Regions from separate parts of the Bacillus sp. FG16 genome, predicted to be linked through region 2. Evidence: predicted binding sites of a transcription regulator. Region 2 holds the regulator's gene; each other region holds the start of a gene.

Region 1 (5,161 bases), on a different contig from region 2:
TTTTTTGTTAATTACATAAAAGTATGCAAATGAAGATGGAACAAACATTTGAGATGAATTGTATAATATAGGTAATAACTATTTAGCTTGAAAGAAAGGGTTGATAACATGAAAAAGAATACGTTGTTAAAAGTAGGATTATGTGTAAGTTTACTAGGAACAACTCAATTTGTTAGCACGATTTCTTCTGTACAAGCATCACAAAAGGTAGAGCAAAAAGTAATAAAAAATGAGACGGGAACCATTTCAATATCTCAGTTAAACAAGAATGTATGGGTTCATACGGAGTTAGGTTATTTTAATGGAGAAGCAGTTCCTTCGAACGGTCTAGTTCTTAATACTTCTAAAGGTTTAGTACTTGTTGATTCTTCTTGGGATGATAAATTAACGAAGGAACTAATAGAAATGGTAGAAAAGAAATTTCAGAAGTGCGTAACGGATGTCATTATTACACATGCGCACGCTGATCGAATTGGCGGAATAACAGCGTTGAAAGAAAGAGGCATTAAAGCGCATAGTACAGCATTAACCGCAGAACTAGCAAAGAAAAGTGGATATGAAGAGCCGCTTGGAGATTTACAAACAATTACGAGTTTGAAGTTTGGCAATACAAAAGTAGAAACGTTCTATCCAGGGAAAGGACATACAGAAGATAATATTGTTGTTTGGTTGCCACAATATCAAATTTTAGCTGGAGGCTGTTTAGTAAAATCTGCGGAAGCTAAAGATTTAGGAAATGTTGCGGATTCGTACGTAAATGAATGGTCTACATCAATTGAGAATGTGCTGAAGCGATATGGAAATATAAATTCGGTAGTACCTGGTCATGGAGAAGTAGGAGACAAGGGATTACTTTTACATACATTGGATTTATTAAAATAAGAAATTGTAGAAATACAAAAGAGAGGAGAAATAATTTTCTCCTCTCTTTCTTCTAACTATATTTAAATGCTGAATCTGTCGATTACGCCAGCATATATTACTGAGATTTTAATTCCAAGTATACAAATACTAGTACTGTCATAATTGCAATAACAACGTAAGTAGCATCAAGCATTATAAGTGTTTTTAAAGTTTCAGTCATCGTAATTCACCCCTGTTATAAAAATATAACATGATCTTTTTATTGATTAGATTAGAGATCATAAAGATAAAATGTATATGAAATTTCTTAAGTAGCTTCTATATAAATATATCATATAAATAATGTAAGTAATGTTAAGATAGTGTAAATGTATTGTAAATAAAGAGGTTTACAATAAAGGCTTTAATAAAAAAATGATAGTTCCTTAAAATAAAAAATACGCTATTCTCTTTCTATTGAATGATATAAAGAATAGCGTATTTGTATGTCTATTTTCATATGTGATGAATTGCAACTATTTGTATAAGGGATTCAAAAAAATTTTTTTCTTTGTATATATTTCTCCAAATTAATTATTTAGCTATTTAAAAGTATCGAAAGGTGTGTGCACACTAATGTGTTTTTTAGTGTCAATAAAAATATTATGTCAACAATATGAACTGTCACAAATCTTTATATATTATTGTGATTGATATCACATCACTTTTTTTCAATGGGTATTATGCTTAAGGTGTAATGAATGATTGGGAGAGGGTGGGATGATATGTTTTGTTATCAATGTGAACAAACGCCAACAGGTGGATGCAAAGTAATGGGTGTGTGTGGCAAGAATGAAACGATTGCTAGTTTACAAGATACGATTGTGTTTGGGTTAAAAGGAATTGCGGCTTATCGTACTCATGCTGCTCAGCTAGGGTATACGGATGCATTTGTAGATGCTACAACACAAGAAGCTTTATATATGACATTAACAAATTCTAATTTTAACGAACAAGAGCATATTGATATGGCTATGAAAGTTGGGAAATCAGCTTTACAGGTGATGGAGTTATTGGATGAGGCACATACGAATCATTTTGGTGTGCCAGAACCTGTCCAAATTACACAAAATCGTGTAGAAGGTAAAGCAATTGTAGTTACGGGCCATAATTTATTTGCATTAGAAGAACTATTAAAGCAAACAGAAGGAAAAGACATTAATATTTATACACATTCTGAAATGCTACCAGCACACGGATACCCGCAGCTGAAAAAATATAAACATTTAAAAGGAAACATCGGTAAGGCATGGTATGATCAAAGACGCCTTTTTGAAAAATTTACTGGTGCCATATTAGCTACAACGAACTGTGTTATGCCAATTAAAGGATCATACTCTGATCGATTCTTTTCATATGATATTGCAGGTTTAGAAGGTGTACAAAAAATTGAAAATGATGATTTTACACCATTAATTCAAAAAACGCTAGAACTTCCAGAAGTACATATGGAGTCGGATGAACAGTTAGTGACAGGGTTTCATCATAATACAGTATTATCATTAGCTCCAGAAATTATTGACGCAGTAAAAGAAGGGAAAATAAAGCGTTTCTTTGTTATCGCCGGTTGTGATGCACCGGGAAAAGGCGGAGAATATTATCGTGAATTAGCAACGTCACTTCCGCCAGAAACGGTTATTTTAACAACTTCTTGCGGGAAATTCCGCTTTAATGATGTGGATTACGGTGTTGTACCTGGTACGGAAATTCCGCGTTACATTGATTTAGGACAGTGCAATAATTCAATTTCTACAGTGAAAATAGCGGCTGCTTTAGCTGATGCTTTTCAATGTGAAGTGAATGAATTGCCAGTAAGTATTGTCCTATCATGGTTTGAACAAAAAGCGGTTGCTATTTTACTAGGGCTATTTAGTCTTGGGATTCAAGATATTCGCATCGGTCCAAAGGCTCCTGAATTTATTTCACCTGGCGTACTTGATGTATTACAAGAAACATTCGGTTTAAAACTGATTACAAATGCAGCAGAAGACATGGCTATGATGTTATCGTAACAAAAAATGATCTGTCTTATTAATAAGAAGAGCTAGCCATATTCATTAACTTTGGTATAGTATAGCGCCCCAAAATAAAAATGTAGAATTTTTTGTTTTGGGGTATTTTCTTTTCTTAGTGGGATAGGTATGGGGCAAAATAAAAAAAGAAAATAGGCTGTATCGAATAGGTAATAGTTGATTTTAGAAAAAATATAAAAATCGAGTTGACATCCATCGCTACTTAGTCATACAATGTACTTGTAGTAAGCAATACTGAGTAGTGTTGTTTCTCAAAATATTTTCAGTAGACAATAGGTAATAGCGGATTTTAGAAAAAATTTAAAAATCAGTTGACATCCATAACTACTTAGTCATACAATGTAGATGTAATAAGTAATACTGAATAGTTCGGATTCACAAAAACTACTCAGTAAAAAATTCGCCTTAGTACTCTGTGATACTGAATATAAGTCAGACAGAATAGGGGGTAAAGGAGGATCTGGACATGGAAAATTTAACTGAAATGCTGAAAGGTTCACTGGAAGGGTGTGTACTGGAAATCATTAGTCGCCGTGAAACGTATGGCTATGAGATTACCCGCCACCTGAATGATCTTGGGTTTACAGAAGTTGTGGAAGGTACGGTGTATACTATCCTCGTACGATTAGAGAAGAAAAAGCTTGTAAATATTGAAAAGAAACCATCAGATATGGGACCGCCTCGTAAGTTTTATTCATTAAATGAAGAAGGCCGCCAGGAGCTTGAATTGTTTTGGAAAAAATGGGATTTTGTATCGTCAAAAATTAACGTCTTGAAGTCAAAATAGGTTCATAAGATAAAATGTTCTGGCCGATACTTTGGGAATTTCTTGTTCGGTTTTATAAAAAAGGAGGAAAATAAGATGTTAGAAATGTTCAAAAAGTTAATTGGTGATAAAAAAGAGTACAAAATGATGATGGCACGAGTTGAGGCTCTGCCAGAGGACTACCAATTTGTATTTAAGAAAATTCAAAACTACATGTGGAATTTCTCAGCGGGTAACGGGATGGATATGTTACACATACAGTATGAATTAATCGATTTGTTCGAAGCGGGTGCAGCGGAAGGAAGACAAGTGCTTGACATTACTGGGGATGACGTGGCTTCCTTTGCTGACGAATTAGTGGCAAACGCTAAAACTTACGTCTCCAAGTATCGAGAAGATTTGAATGAAAGTATTATGAAGAAATTGAGAAAAAAATAAATGGAATAAGTAGTACCGACTGATTAGCTGGTTACACATATGAATTGCCACCATAGCTATTCAGTTATATTTTTAACTCGGTACTAAGTAATACAGAATATCAGTGATACTAAATAGATAGAGGTAAATAAATTATCTTCGCAAAACATTTTTATCCCGCATTAACGGGCAGTAAGACCCTCACCTCAAAATTCAGCGTAAGCAAAGAAGTTAGGTGGGCGATCAACTGCCCGTAAAAGCCCGATTGATTCAACTAATAATCAGTGGGGGATGAACAAAACCCCCACTGATTAAAATTTCACTTTATAGGGAGGAAAAAAGTATGAGTAATGCAGCGATTTCTGTAAAAGGCTTGAAAAAATCCTTTAAAGACAAAGAAGTTTTAAAAGGGGTAGATTTTGAGGTGCAGCGTGGAGAAATTTTCGCGCTGCTAGGCTCAAATGGAGCGGGAAAGACGACAACGGTCAACGTCCTTTCGACACTAATGAAGCAAGATAGCGGTGAAGTAAGTATTTGCGGATTTGATGTACAGCGTCAACCAGATCATGTTCGTCAAAGTATCAGTTTGACAGGGCAGTTCGCAGCTTTAGACGGTATGCTGACTGGGAGGGAAAACTTGATAATGATCGCCAAGTTACGTGGTGTTTCCAATCCCGCTCAAGTTGCTGACAATCTACTTGCAAGATTTAGCCTGACTGATGCGGCAAACCAAAGGGCAGATCAGTATTCAGGCGGAATGAAGCGCCGGCTTGATATTGCGATGAGTTTGATTGGGGCGCCAGCAGTTATTTTTCTTGACGAACCAACGACTGGACTTGATCCTGAAGCGCGAATCGAAGTGTGGGATACAGTTAAGGAGCTTGCCGGTAGCGGTACAACTATTTTGCTTACGACTCAGTACTTGGAAGAAGCAGAACAACTGGCAGACCGTATCGCTATTTTGCATGGCGGAAAAATTATTACGACAGGTACTCTTGCTGAACTAAAAGAGATGTTCCCACCGGCAAAAGTAGAGTATATC
Region 2 (5,161 bases):
CACTAAATTTAATATCTTTTGCCATAATAATTGACCCCCTTGGATTTTTTAAGATTTATATAATTAACCGATAACTGCTAAAATGTCACTTTCACGTAAAATCAAGTAGTCTGTACCTTCATATTTCACTTCAGTACCTGCATATTTTGAGAAGATGATAAGATCACCTGCTGCTACCTCTAAAGCAACACGCTCACCATTTTCAAGCACTCGACCAGTACCTACTGCAACAACTTTACCCTCTTGTGGTTTTTCTTTTGCAGTATCTGGTAATACAATACCACTTGCTGTTTTTTCTTCTGCTTGAACAAGCTCAATTACAACGCGATCACCTAATGGCTTTAGCATGAACAATAACCTCCTCATTTTGTTATGTAAATTTTATTTATTAGCACTCAAGTCACCCGAGTGCTAACACACTTATAATAATAAATAATCTCAATTTCTTTTGCAAGTAAAAAAATCATAATTTTTTCGCAAATTACTATATAAACTTTCTATATAGAATACTGCCTTTACTATATGAATCGTTGTTTCCCCTACTCGTATGTTACAATATGAAAGACACCCTAAGTTGTTTTCGCTAAACGTACAACTTTTTCCTGTCTCCTACTTTAATTTCAAATACGGATTTACAAAAAAATCATAATTCGAATGAAAGTTTATATCGTAGATAACATATTTACATGTTATCCTACCTCATCTCATACACTAGAGTTAGAAAGGATGGTTAAACTATTTGAAGAAACAATACTGGTGGATTATCGTTACATACATTTTAATGCAGTTATCTGGAATTGTTGGATTACCACTTCTCCTAAAAACAGGACTCTATGATAATAGAGGATTTACCATGGAGGAAAAAGGACAAATCATAACGGGACACTGGGCGATTATTAGCTTCTTTGTTGCATTATGTATCGTTCTTTGGTTACTTAGAACAGACATTCGTGACAGGCATTTAGATGCAATGCGCTCTTCTGTTCCAGCTACTATTGGATGGATTTTCATCGGCTTCTTCTTGGCTTTCTTTTCACAAATAGTTGCCGGTATGATCGAGATGCAGCTGCTAGGAATTAAACAAGGTTCAGAAAATACAATGAAACTGATGGAAATTGCAAGAACGACACCTTGGTTCCTTATTGTCGTATCTATAATCGGACCTATCTTGGAAGAAATCGTATTTAGAAAAATTTTATTTGGTACACTTTATAAGAAGTTTAACTTCTTTATTGCAGCTATCATTAGTTCGCTTGTATTTGCAGCAATCCATTTTGATTTTACTCACTTATTGGTATACACTGCTATGGGGCTCGTATTCGCCTTCTTATATGTGAAGACGAAGCGTATTATCGTTCCGATTGCAGCTCATGTTGCGATGAATACATTAGTCGCTATTGGGCAAATTTTTATGAGCAATGAGCAAATTCAAGAAATGATTAAAGAAGCTGAAAAAATGCAAGGCTTTATCGGAGGATTTTTTGTATGAGAAACTCACCATTGTTCATGGCTGCACTATACTTCCTTCTTGGATGTATCTTTACACGCTTCGCCATTACGAACGTGACAGATACAATCTGGAATGTGTGGACAATACTATTTGCAGTTATGGCAACAATTGATTTTAATTTGGCACTTCGCCTTATATTAGTTAAATTCACAAAGAAGAAACAATAATAAAACGCAGAGGTCGCTTCCTCTGCGTTTTATTGTGGATAGTTTTTCAAAAAGTAAACTAATGTTTGTAACTCTACAGCTAAATCAATATGATGAATTCTAATATTCTCTGATACGTTTAATCGTGCTGGTGTGAAATTCAAAATACCATGCACGCTCGTTTCAGCTAATCTATCTGCTACAGCTTGTGCTACTGTAGCCGGTACTGTTAATATTGCCACTTGTATATCATTTGATAATCTCTCTTCTAATTCATCTAAATGGTATACAGGAATGCCCCCGATTTCTGTTCCAACTTTCTCTTCACTAACATCAAATGCCATTTCAATTTTTGTATTATTGTTTTTCGTGAAATTATAATGTAAGAAAGCGGTCCCTAAATTACCTACTCCAATAAGTGCTACACGCGTTATATCATCTTGATCAAGTGTTTCGCGGAAAAATGATAATAAATAATTTACGTTATATCCATATCCCTTTTTCCCTAACGCTCCAAAATACGAAAAATCTCTTCGTATTGTTGCGGAATCTACTTTTACCGCTTCACTCAATTCGGCCGATGAAACACGCTGCTTACCAGAAAGAGATAAGTTTTGGATAAATCGATAGTATAGAGGCAATCTTTTAGCAGTGGCTTGTGGAATCTTTTGCTGATCCATATGACCTCTCCTCTCTTCCTATCTTTATTCATATACTTTAATCAAATACAGAAGTTTAGCACTCATTAAATTCCTTGTATAATAAAGAGAAGAAGTATTCTCTCTTATTTTAAACTATACACTATTTTTAGTATGATTGAGAAATATAAACATGGCAAAGTTAAGAAATTATTTGAGGTGAAAACATTGATTTTATTACAAGTAAATGGACTTTCGAAATTATACGGTGCAGAAACAATTCTTGCAAACATAAAATTGGAAGTACAAACAAAAGATCGTATCGCATTAGTTGGAAGGAATGGAGCTGGAAAATCTACATTATTAAAAATTATCGCTGGTGAGTTATCACATGATGGTGGCGAAATTATAAAACCGAAAGATGTCTCAATCGGGTATTTAGCTCAAAATACCGGTCTAGAAACGTCTTTAACAATTTGGGATGAAATGCTAACCGTCTTTACCCACTTACAGCAAATGGAGACAAAACTTCGAAGGCTTGAGCAAGAAATGGGCAAAGAAGAAAACTTTTCAAACGAAGCTATATATGAAAGATTGTTAGCTGATTATGACCAATTGCAACTCAATTATAAAGATCAAGGTGGATATCAATATGAAGCGGATATTCGCTCCATTTTAAGCGGCCTTGGCTTCCCAGTTGAAACGCACCAGACGACGATTTCTACTTTAAGCGGTGGGCAAAAAACAAGATTAGCTCTTGGGAAATTATTATTAACAAAACCAGACTTACTTATTTTGGACGAGCCTACAAACCATTTAGACATCGAAACATTAACATGGCTTGAGCAATATTTACAAGGTTATCCTGGCGCAATATTAATCGTTTCACATGACCGTTATTTCTTAGACAAACTCGTTACACAAGTATATGAAATTTCGAATAAAGAAAGCAGACGATTTGTTGGTAACTACAGTAAATATTTAGACTTAAAATCAGCCTTATACGAGCAAGAAATGAAACGTTACGAAAAACAACAAGATGAAATCGCAAAACTTGAGGACTTCGTTCAAAAGAATATAGCTCGCGCCTCTACAACGAAACGTGCTCAAAGTCGCCGTAAACAACTAGACAGAATGGAATTATTAACGAGACCATTAGGTGATTCTAAGTCAGCATCATTCCACTTCGATATTGAAAAGCAAAGTGGAAATGATGTTTTACAAGTAAAGGATGCAACCATTGGCTATGATGAGGACCCTATAATTGAAAACGTAACTATGCGCTTAACTCGCGGAGATAGTGTTGCTTTAGTTGGTCCAAACGGAATTGGGAAATCTACATTATTAAAATCTATTGTGAATAAGTTACCACTATTAAATGGTGATGTTTCTTTCGGATCAAATGTATCTGTTGGTTATTATGATCAAAAGCAAGCAAACTTAACATCTTCTAAACGGGTTTTAAATGAACTATGGGATGAATATCCACTGCAACCTGAAAAAGAAATCCGTACTATACTTGGGAATTTTTTATTCACAGGAGATGATGTACTGAAACCAGTATCTTCCCTTAGTGGTGGACAAAAAGCTCGATTAGCTCTTGCGAAACTTATGATGCAAAAGTCAAATTTATTAATTCTGGATGAGCCTACGAACCACCTTGATTTAAATAGTAAAGAGATTTTAGAGAATGCTTTAATTGATTATCCAGGGACTCTTCTATTTGTCTCACATGACCGCTACTTTATTAACCGTGTAACAACGACTGTGGTTGAGTTATCAACAGAAGGTGCACAGGAATATTTAGGGGATTACGATTACTATGTGGAGAAGAAAAATGAAATGATTGAACGCGCAGCATTTGAACAACAAGAACAGCAAGAAAATCAGGCACCTGTTCAAAAAACTGTAGCTCAAGAAAAATTAAATTATCTCGAAGAAAAAGAGCGTAAACAATTAGAACGTCAACGCACTCGAAAAATTGAAGAACTAGAACAAAACATCGTAAACTTAGAAGAAGAAATTGCTACGTTAGAAGATCAACTTTGCTTACCAGAAATATATGCAGATTATGAAAAAGCGAGTGAAATTACAACTAAAAAACAAACGCTACAAGAACAACTTGAAACTTGTATGGCAGAATGGGAAGAGCTACATGTATAAGAGTATTTAATAAATAAGGAAGATGTCTCATCAGTCATGATTTCTGACTATGCGACATCTTTTTTTAAGTACATAAATAATTTTTTGAATATATCAATGGTAACTCGGGATATATCAACGATTTTTCAAATACATCTATCGTAACCTTATATATATAAACGATTCGACACGAAATATCGATTTACCGACAAGGATTGACAATATCAGCACCCTCTATAATGGAGGGATATTTCAAAATGTTTTTCAGGGATATCTTCTTACTTTTTATTTCCCGAAAAACAATACATTCAAAGGTCAGACTTCATCTAGTTTATCCACAAACTTATACACATATCCACCTTTATAAAATAGCTACTAAAACAGCTTTTCCACATTATCCACAACTAACAAAAAAGTTATCAACACTTCGTATACACAACAAAACCCACATTATCAACAGATAATATGGGTTTTATCCACAAGCTGTGGTTAATTATGTGCATAACTATGCTTCAATATCTAATCCTGGATTCGCATTTAAGGCTAATGTTGCACGCTTGCCTTGTTCATACGCAATTGTCCCTGCCGCTGCAATCATTGCTGCATTATCTGTGCATAAAGATAGCGGTGGAATAATTAGTTCAATGTTTTCTTTTTGTGCAAATTCCTCTTCTAATCGCGCACGAAGTCCTTTATTAGCAGCTACTCCACCAGCAAGAAGTAAT
Region 3 (5,161 bases), on a different contig from region 2:
ACATGCTTATTAAAACTGCCAATTGCTACGACAACGTCCATTTCATGGCTCGATGCCTTATTTACAACCGTTTCCGCTTGTACTGTTACTGGGCTTGGTGTTGTGGATACTGGAAAAGTGTTTACTTTATTTGGACAATGTGTCATTTTAACGCTTATACAAGTTGGCGGGCTTGGCATTATGAGCTTTGCGGTCTTAATTGCCATTATGCTCGGAAGAAAAATCGGTCTTCAAAACCGTATTTTATTGCAACAAGCATTAAATCAAACGAATATCGGCGGCGTTATCCGTCTTGCCAAAGCATTATTTTTATTCTCTTTTACAGTCGAATGTATCGCTACTTTAATTCTTTCTTTTGAATGGGTACCAAAATATGGGGTTGCCAAAGGGATCTATTATAGTTTTTTCCATTCAATCTCAGCCTTTAACAATGCTGGTTTTTCTGTGTGGAGCGATAATTTAATGTCCCATTCTCATAGCATTCTTGTCAATTTCGTCATTTCCTCTCTCATCATTTTAGGTGGAATTGGTTTTACAGTAATTGTAGACATAAAAAGAAAGAAAAACTTTAAAAACCTTACACTACATTCAAAACTTATGCTCACTTCTACTCTAATCGTCAACATTATTGCTACCCTTTTTATTTTTATATTCGAGTTCCATAACTCCCTTTCTATGAGAGGTTTTACCCCATTTGAAGAAGGAATGGCCTCTTATTTTCAAGCAATTTCAACACGAACTGCCGGGTTTAATACTGTTGATATTTCTACATTGTCAAAACCTTCCCTCCTATTAATGATGCTCCTTATGTTTATTGGTGCTGGTAGTGCTTCAACGGGTGGTGGGATTAAGTTAACAACATTTTTAATCATATTTTTTGGCGTATTTAAATTTTTACAAGAACAAGAGGATATTGTCGTATTTAAAAAATCCATTAAAGATACTCTCATTGTCAAATCATTAACCATTACTATTATTTCCATTTCATTTATCTTTTTTGCTATTTTAATTTTGAGTATTACTGAGCGAGTTCCTCTATTGATGAGTGCTTTCGAAGTATTTTCAGCATTTGGGACTGTTGGCCTCAGTATGAACTTAACACCTCACTTAACTATAATCGGAAAAGCTATTATTATCTTTATGATGTTTTTTGGGAAAATGGGTCCTTTAACATTGGCTTTTTCATTTGCTCGTAAAAAGAACCGGAAAATAAAATATCCTAATGAAGATATTTTAACAGGTTGACAACCGTATAAATTATCCATATAATGAGAATACAATAACATATCTCCAAAGGGGAGTAGCGTCCAAGAATATTTCTTGGAAACAAAGTCGTCATTACGTAGAACTTAGTTCTTCCGGCTTTGTTGGCATTTTTATTACATATGTCTAGCAAGACCTTTGCCTATTAACGGCAGAGGTCTTTTTTGTATTCACTTCCAAATTCTTCCAAAGTTAATAGGCAGGAGTATGGGGAAACTAAATAGTGGGGAAATTCTTCACTTATTTAGAACTTATAGAGATGATAGGAGAATGTACATGGATGTATCATTATTATTGGAGTATGGTTGGGTATTACTCATCCTAATTGCACTTGAAGGGATTTTAGCGGCTGATAACGCTCTTGTTCTTGCAATTATGGTAAAACATTTACCAGAAGAAAAACGAAAGAAAGCACTATTTTACGGATTAGCGGGGGCATTTGTTTTCCGATTTGGATCGTTATTTATGATTTCGTTCTTAGTCGATGTATGGCAAGTGCAAGCAATCGGTGCCATCTACCTTATGTTTATCGCTGGTAATCACTTATTTAAAACATATGTTAAAAAGAATACAGATGAAGAAACAGAAGAAAAAGAAGCAAAGAAAAAACAAGAGAACTTTTGGTGGACTGTATTTAAAGTTGAAATTGCTGATATCGCCTTCGCAGTTGATTCAATTTTAGCTGCGGTTGCACTAGCAATGACTTTACCAAAAACAGGATTAGGTACAATTGGTAGTCTAGATACTGGGCAATTCGTTGTTATCTTTGTAGGTGGACTTATCGGATTAATCATTATGCGATTTGCAGCAACTGCTTTCGTACAAATCTTAAAACGTAAACCAGGACTTGAAACTGCAGCATTCTTAATTGTAGGTTGGGTTGGTGTGAAGCTAGCAGTTTATACATTAGCACACCCTGCATTAAATGTAATTCCACATTCATTCCCAGAATCCACTCCGTGGAAGCTTACATTCTGGATTGTATTAGTCGGAATCGCAGTTGGTGGTTGGTTCTTCTCAAAAGAAGTAGAAGTAAAAGTAGAAAAGAATTTAGACGAAAAAGCGCTGTAATTACAGCGCTTTTTCTTTTTCCTTTCTTCCTCTCAATGTCCAGAAAAAATTCCATTATACTATCTTTTGTAAACGTTTTCTTAACGTATGTATGTCCTTTTTGTGAAACATTGCACAAACTTATTGAAAGTGAGAACAATTCCATGTACTTTATTCATATAAGGAGTATTTATAGAAGATTTACTAAAGGAGCGTATTACTCATGCTAGAACAAGGACTAGATTATGTTGTCAAACTGGCTAAAAGCAAAAAGAAAATGCTAGATACAAACCCAATGCAATATTTCATTCGTGCTGCACTTGCGGGTATTTATATCGGTTTTATTATTGTACTATGTTTTAAATTAGGTAACTTTTTTCACATTGCAGATTCACCAGCAACTTATTTAGCTGCTTCTATGTTTTTCGGGATTGCTCTCGTACTTATTATATATGGCGGTGCTGAATTGTTTACTGGAAACACAATGTACTTTACTGTAGCAACTTTAAGGAAAGAAACAACGATTTCTGATACACTTCGTAACTGGGTTGCTTGTTATGCAGGTAACTTAGCCGGCGCGTTATTCTTTGCCTTACTATTTTACGCAACTGGAATTTTTGAAGCAATTGATCACGGTCACTTAATGAATAAAGTCGTTGAAGGAAAGATGAACACACCTACAATGCAGCTATTCTTTAAAGCCATTTTATGTAACTGGCTCGTATGTCTTGCTTGCTTCTTACCATCTCAGGTTAAAGGCGACACAGCAAAAATAATGGTCATGATGCTACTTGTTTTCACATTCTTCTTATCTGGTTACGAACATAGTATTGCAAACTTGTCACTCTTTGCTTTATCTTTAGTTTCACCGCATCCTGAGACAATTTCTTTTTCAGGTGCTATTCATAACTTAATTCCTGTTACAATCGGTAACATTATTGGCGGATCAGTATTTGTCGGTATGGTATACCACTACTTAACAAAGAAAACACCTGAAGTTCAACAGGAAGAAACTGAAATCGCAGCAACTCAACAAGAAGAGATTATTCCTTTACAAGCACATATGAAACATTAAAAACTCCAAAGTTTTACTTTGGAGTTTTTAGCTTCCCACGTATTTAACAACAAGGTGAGGATTAATTTCTCCTTCTTCCTTTCCCTTATCCATTCTCTGTTTCATCTTGTGCATACCGATGATATCATTCGTATGAAGGTGAATTTCATTTACATATAACCCCTCTGTACAAAAAGCTTCTACAAAATCCAGTCCATTTTTTGCTCCCCACCCCATATTAAAATCAAGGGAAAGAATATTCACATCATAATCCCGGACCATTTGCAAGGCACATTCTACTGTAGTTGCGGGCACATACCCGAACGGGCAACTTCTTTGATCATCCATATATACGTTCATTTTCTATTCCCTCTCTAATTTGAATATGCGGCCAATACATAACATATTGCCGCAAGACTAATAAAAGGACCAAATGGAATTGGTTTTCGTACTTCTATACGTTTTAATACGATACCAATCCCGAAGAAACAAAGACTGAAACAAGACGCTAAAAATAAAACGATAAAAACTCCCTTCACTCCTACTATAAACCCAAGTAACGAAAGTAGTTTTATATCTCCTCCGCCAAGCCCTTCTGGATATATCTTTTGCATGCAATATAACAAAATGAATATAAAACCACTACCAACTATACTATCTGTCCAAGTAACTAATTGTACAAAAACACTTTCAAGAATGAGTAAAACGGCAAACGAAATTAAAATACAATCAGGAATTAACATATATAAGTAATCTGTAACTGAAATAATAAGAAGTAGCGAAAAAAGGGATAAAATGATAATAAGCTCTCGTTCTATTCCAATCATATACACGGTAAGAAGAAATATACTTCCTGTTATACATTCAAATGCTACATACATAATTGGAATTTTTCTCTTACAATTCGTACAACAGCCTCTTTGTATATAAAATGAAATGATGGGGATTAATTCTTTTGGCCTTAGCACATATTTGCAATAATAACAATGTGAACGCGGGGTAATGATAGACGCACCTAATGGAATCCTCATCGCAACTAACATAAAAAAAGAACCAAACACCATCCCTGCTAACAGTGCATATAAATAAGTGAACATCCCTTCCTCTCCTTTCCCAAAAAACATAGCAAAAAAAGGAGAGAACTTCTACTTCATATTATCCTTTATTCTACTAAAAAAGCAGGCCATTTTCCGGCCTGCTTTCCCCTCTTTTATACGATGAAATATACTGCTTTTAATGGTCCATGTACTCCGACAACAAGATTCATCTCAATATCAGCCGAGTTACTTGGCCCTGTAATAAAGTTAATACAAGATGCCGCTGTCTCCCCATTTTCTACACGTGAGTTCATATCCTGAACCGCTTGTGTAATACGAGGCACAAGTGTTTCACGTGGAATAATAGCAAAATATACAGTCGGTAAAAAGTGTAAAGAACGTCCTTGCCCTTTATGGCTTTGTACAACAATTGTACCAGATTCAGCTAATGTATAATCACTAAATGCAATACCAATATTCGCTTTTTCAGCTAAACGCATATTTTCGTCTTTTCTCTCTGGATCCCATACGTTTACTTCAATGTCTCGCTTTGGAAGTTCTTCTTTAAATAAAGATGTTAAACCATATGCATCAAAACGCTCATCTGCTGATAATAAAATAGGTCCCCCGCCGTTTTCCATGATTACTTTTTGAAGGTCTTCACCTAAACGGTCATTTGTCGTTTCTACTACATTTGTATGAATGTTTGTACATTGCTTTTTAAACACTTCTAGTAATTCTTCTTGTGAATAATCTT
Region 4 (5,161 bases), on a different contig from region 2:
CATGTCTCCCATACTTAATGTTGCAAAACTTTCTGGTACTTTATCGAATGTTACCTTTCTCCCTGACAGGTCGGTAATTTCGATTTTTTCTTTTCCTTTTTCTGTTTTGGTTGCAGACGCTTTTTCGTCCCCTTTGGCACTGCAACCTATTAACAAGAAAAAAATAGATAAAATCGCTGTAAATAGCGTAATAGACTTTTTCATTCCTTCACCTCTAATTGATAATGATAATCATTAACTACTATTCTACTTTAATTGATAAGGATTATCATTGTCAACATGAAACGCATACATTTTTCTACAAAAAACAAAAAGCGCGACAAAAAGATTCTTTCTTTTCGCCTCGCTCTAGTTAACAATATTATTCACATTCATTTTCCTCTAACTGGTCACGCATCACTTTCACACGCTGAAAGAAAAAGAATGATAAACTTAAAAATATAACGATGCTCCCCATCATAACAAAAAATTGGATTGTCTCTTTTGCTCCATCCGGAATCAACAAGCCAACCATTAACACTGTACTTACAGCGAGAAGAATTTGTCCGAACCTAGTATAATCTTCTATTTTCCCTTGTAATTCTTTCATTATATTCTCACTCCTCCATTTCACTTTATCATATTCTATGAAACTGAAAGACCAGTAAATACAGGCATTCTGGGAGATGTTTTCCAACAAAAAAAGAGCCGCTTTACTGCGGCTCTTTTGTAATCATTATTCACCCTTATATGCTTCCATATAAATTTCTTTCAGCTCTGAAATAAGCGGTAACTTTGGATTAGCAGTTGTACATTGATCTTCAAAAGCTCTTTCTGCTAATACTCCAACAACCTCTTCAAATTGCTCTTTATCTACTCCTTGCCCTGCAATACTCATATTAATATTTAAGCTTTTTCCAAGCTCAATAATTGCTTTGACGAGTGATTCCACACCTTCTGCTACTGAGCTTGCTGGAAGCCCAAGCATTCTCGCAATATGTGCATAGCGTTCATCTGCTACAAAGTGCTCATATTTTGGGAACAATGCGTGTTTTCTTGGCTTAATAGCATTATAGCGGACTACGTGCGGCATAAGAATTGCATTTGCACGTCCGTGTGGTATATGGAATTCTGGACCAATTTTATGTGCTAAGCTGTGATTAATACCTAGAAAAGCATTTGCAAATGCCATCCCTGCAATTGCAGAAGCGTTATGCATTTTTTCCCGTGCTTCTTCATCATTTCCATCTTTATATGCTCTCGGTAAATATTTGAATACGAGATCAATAGCTTTTAATGCTAATCCATCTGTATAGTCATTTGCCATAACAGACACATACGCCTCAATTGCATGTGTTAAAACATCCATACCAGTATCTGCTGTTACATGTGGTGGTACTGTCATTACAAATTGCGGATCAACAATTGCTACATCTGGTGTTAATTCATAATCTGCGAGCGGATACTTTATATTATTTTTCTTATCTGTAATAACCGCAAATGGTGTCACTTCTGATCCTGTTCCTGATGTTGTTGGAATCGCAACAAACTGCGCCTTTTTTCCTAATTCCGGATATTTACATGTACGTTTTCTTATATCTAAAAACTTCTGTTTAATGCCATAGAATGTCGTTTCTGGATGCTCATAGAATAACCACATTCCTTTTGCTGCATCCATAGCTGAACCGCCACCAAGTGCGATAATTACATCTGGCTTAAAGCTTCTCATCATTTCCGCACCTTTAAAGACAGTTTCATCTGATGGATCTGGTTCGACCTCAAAGAAAACTTCAATTTTCACATCATTTGCATGCTTGTTTAAATAGTGCGTGACTGTATCGACATAGCCATGTTCAACCATTCCAGGATCCGTTACAATAAATGCACGTGAAATGTTAGGCATATTTGCTAAATACGCTGTAGCATGTTTTTCAAAATAAATTTTTGGTGGCAATTTGAACCACTGCATATTCTTTTTTCTATTTGCCAGCCTTTTTATATTTAATAAATGAGTCGCTGTTACATTTTGGGAAACTGAATTTTTTCCGTAAGAACCACAACCAAGTGTAAGTGATGGAATAAATCCGTTATATATATCCCCTATTCCACCTTGTGATGAAGGTGCATTTACAATGAGACGGCAAGCTTTCATACGTAATCCAAATTGCTTTTGCACTTCTTTATTTGTAGAATGAATAACTGCTGAATGTCCTAAACCACCGAGGTTCAACATTTCTTCGCAATATGTAAATCCTTTTTCTAATGAATTCGCCTTCACACAGGCTAATACTGGGCTCAGTTTCTCACGAGATAACGGGTATGCTGCTCCGATACCTTGAATTTCAGCTACAAGCATTTTTGTATGTTCAGGAACAGTAATCCCAACTAATTCGGCAATATACTGTGCTGATTTTCCTACAATATCACTATTTACTGCACATGTATTTTCATTTATAACGAGCTTTTCTAATTTTTTTCTTTCTTCTTCTGTTACAAAGTAACAATTGTTTTCGATCATTTCTGTTTTAACATCATCATAGATTTCTTTATCGACAATGATTGCTTGTTCCGATGCACAAATCATACCGTTATCAAATGTTTTCGATAAAATTAAATCATTAACAGCTCGTTTTACATGTGCTGATTTTTCTATATAACACGGTACATTACCAGGACCTACACCTAGCGCTGGTTTTCCAGTAGAGTAAGCTGATTTCACCATACCAGCGCCTCCAGTTGCTAGAACGAGTGCCACACCCTCATGGTTCATTAATTGTTTCGTCGCTTCGACAGACGGTCTTTCAATCCATTGAATACAATGTTTTGGTGCACCAGCTTTCATTGCTGCATCATATACGGTTTTCGCTGCTGCCACCGAACAATTTTGTGCAGAAGGATGAAATGCGAAAATAATTGGATTTCTCGTTTTTATCGCAATCAACGCTTTAAACATTGTTGTCGACGTTGGATTCGTTACTGGTGTTACCCCAGCTACTACACCGACAGGTTCTGCAATTTCTATTATTTCTTCATGAGGATCTTCGTGAATAATTCCTACCGTTTTATCTTGCTTTATACTATGCCAAATATATTCAGTGGCAAAAATATTTTTAATGCATTTGTCTTCATAGACACCACGGCCTGTTTCTTCAACAGCCAATTTTGCAAGTGGCATATGTTGATCAACACCTGCTAATGCCATTTCATGAACAATGTTGTCAATCTGCTCTTGTGTAAAACTTTCTAATGCTTGTAAAGCTTGTTGACCGTTATTTACTAACGTATCAATCATCTCTTTTACCTCTTGCATTTCATTTACAACTTTCTCTTTGACTACCATGTAAATTTCCTCCTATTCTGTTATCACGGTCTTTATAAGTCCCTATAGGTCATAATAAGTCCCGATTAGCGAAAAAAAAATAGAGTTACCGTCCTACATGAATCCCATCGTTTGTGAAACATTTCACAAGTTTACTCGTGAATAACATTTCATGAATTCAATATACATGAAATCATTTCATTTGTGTATGTCTAATTTGTGAAATATTTCACAAATTAACATAATAAAAATGCACTGCTCCACATTAGCAGTGCATTTTTTATTACGCTAGCGCTTGTGCTAAATCTTCAATTAAATCTTCACCATCTTCAATACCGACAGAAATACGAATTAATGTATCTGTAATTCCTAATTCTTTACGGCGATCTGCTGGGATTGATGCATGTGTCATTTGAGATGGGATAGAAATTAAACTTTCTACTGCTCCTAAGCTTTCAGCAAGTGTAAAGTATTGCAGTTTCTCAAGTACTTTATTTAATGTTTCCTCACTATCTACATCAAACGAGATAATAGCACCAAATCCATTTGCTTGTTCTGTTGCTAATTCGTGGTTTTGATGTGATTCAAGACCTGGGTAATATACTTTATTTACTTTTGGATGATTATTTAAGAATTCAGCAATAGCGCGTGAATTCGTTTCATGTTCTTCCATACGAATTCCTAATGTTTTTAAACCGCGAAGTAGTAAGAAGCTATCTTGTGGTCCCAGAATACCTCCTGTTGAGTTTTGTACAAAGTGAAGGTCTTCTGCTAGTTGTGGGCTATTTACCACTACTAGACCTGCAACTACGTCACTATGACCTCCTAAATATTTCGTTGCACTGTGAAGTACAATGTCTGCTCCTAAAGAAATCGGCGACTGCCAATATGGCGTCATGAATGTATTATCAATAATTGTTAATAAATCTTTCTCTTTAGCAAGAGTAGATATTTTCTTAATATCAGTAATTTTTAGTAATGGATTCGTTGGTGTTTCCACATAGATTGCTTTCGTATTTGGACGAATTGCTTCTACAACTTCCTCTAAGTTTGTTGTGTCTACAAATGTATGTTCAATACCGAAGCGGTTTAATACTTTTGTAATAACACGATACGTTCCACCATAAACATCATCTGTTAAAATAACGTGGTCACCTTTTGAGAACAACATAATTGTCGCTGTAATAGTAGCCATTCCAGAACCAAATGCAAATCCAGCATGCCCATTTTCTAATACAGCAATCATTTCTTCTAAAGCTGCACGTGTTGGGTTACCTGTACGTGAATATTCATATCCTTGATGCTTACCAACTGCTTCTTGTTTGTACGTACTTGTTTGATAGATCGGTACGTTTACAGATCCAGTTGAAGGTTCTCCTATGCGAATACCATGAATTAACTTTGTCTTTGCTCTCATTTTTTATTCCCATCCTTTGTATATGTCTTTACTTAAATAGCGCTCACTGCTATCAGGAAAAATTGTTACAATATTTGTACCTGGCGCTGCCTTCTCTGCCTCAAGTAAGCTCGCATGAAATGCTGCTCCTGAAGAGCTTCCAACGAGAAGTCCTTCTTTTTGCGCTAATTCTTTCACTCTTAAAAATGCATTTCGATCAGAAATCGTATGAATTTCATCAAAATAAGATGTCTTCAAAAATGGCGGGATAAATTCCAATCCAATTCCTTCGGTCTCATGTGAACCAGCCTTACCACCATTTAAAATAGATCCTTCTGGCTCTACGATAACTGTTTTAATATCTATATTTTTTTCTTTCAAATAAGATGCAGTCCCCATAAAAGTACCGCCAGTTCCTGCTCCAGCAACAAATATGTTAATCTCTCCATTCAATGCATCCCACAGTT

Evidence for each region. The regulator Rex, encoded in region 2, represses fermentation and respiration genes when NADH is low (regulators of the CRP and FNR family bind a similar motif). The targets are predictions, from matches to a motif close to TTGTGAAATATTTCACAA.
Region 1: a site for Rex is predicted at 1,548-1,565, ahead of hcp (hydroxylamine reductase). Genes of this name have one in related genera too.
Region 3: a site for Rex is predicted at 2,435-2,452, ahead of ACODS7_RS04725 (formate/nitrite transporter family protein). Genes of this name have one in related genera too.
Region 4: a site for Rex is predicted at 3,516-3,533, ahead of adhE (bifunctional acetaldehyde-CoA/alcohol dehydrogenase). Genes of this name have one in related genera too.

The regions. Positions count from the first base shown of each region.
Region 1 is NZ_JBMDKC010000099.1:6,119-11,279, forward strand. Features, by position in the region: gene bla2 (BcII family subclass B1 metallo-beta-lactamase) at 109-882, shown strand; gene hcp (hydroxylamine reductase) at 1,629-2,915, shown strand; gene ACODS7_RS25790 (PadR family transcriptional regulator) at 3,403-3,723, shown strand; gene ACODS7_RS25795 (DUF1048 domain-containing protein) at 3,799-4,140, shown strand; gene ACODS7_RS25800 (ABC transporter ATP-binding protein) at 4,463-5,161, shown strand, end outside.
Region 2 is NZ_JBMDKC010000108.1:2,628-7,788, reverse strand. Features, by position in the region: gene groL (chaperonin GroEL) at 1-25, opposite strand, end outside; gene groES (co-chaperone GroES) at 64-348, opposite strand; gene ACODS7_RS26720 (CPBP family intramembrane glutamic endopeptidase) at 740-1,489, shown strand; gene ACODS7_RS26715 (YdiK family protein) at 1,486-1,677, shown strand; gene ACODS7_RS26710 (redox-sensing transcriptional repressor Rex) at 1,707-2,336, opposite strand; gene ACODS7_RS26705 (ABC-F family ATP-binding cassette domain-containing protein) at 2,523-4,457, shown strand; gene tsaD (tRNA (adenosine(37)-N6)-threonylcarbamoyltransferase complex transferase subunit TsaD) at 4,942-5,161, opposite strand, start outside.
Region 3 is NZ_JBMDKC010000007.1:63,604-68,764, forward strand. Features, by position in the region: gene ACODS7_RS04715 (TrkH family potassium uptake protein) at 1-1,245, shown strand, start outside; yybP-ykoY riboswitch at 1,284-1,449, shown strand; gene ACODS7_RS04720 (TerC family protein) at 1,540-2,334, shown strand; gene ACODS7_RS04725 (formate/nitrite transporter family protein) at 2,537-3,388, shown strand; gene ACODS7_RS04730 (cyclic-phosphate processing receiver domain-containing protein) at 3,416-3,727, opposite strand; gene ACODS7_RS04735 (prepilin peptidase) at 3,742-4,464, opposite strand; gene ACODS7_RS04740 (LutC/YkgG family protein) at 4,578-5,161, opposite strand, start outside.
Region 4 is NZ_JBMDKC010000077.1:7,023-12,183, forward strand. Features, by position in the region: gene ACODS7_RS23110 (ABC transporter substrate-binding protein) at 1-204, opposite strand, end outside; gene ACODS7_RS23115 (YrhC family protein) at 362-589, opposite strand; gene adhE (bifunctional acetaldehyde-CoA/alcohol dehydrogenase) at 716-3,319, opposite strand; gene ACODS7_RS23125 (bifunctional cystathionine gamma-lyase/homocysteine desulfhydrase) at 3,582-4,715, opposite strand; gene ACODS7_RS23130 (O-acetylserine dependent cystathionine beta-synthase) at 4,719-5,161, opposite strand, start outside.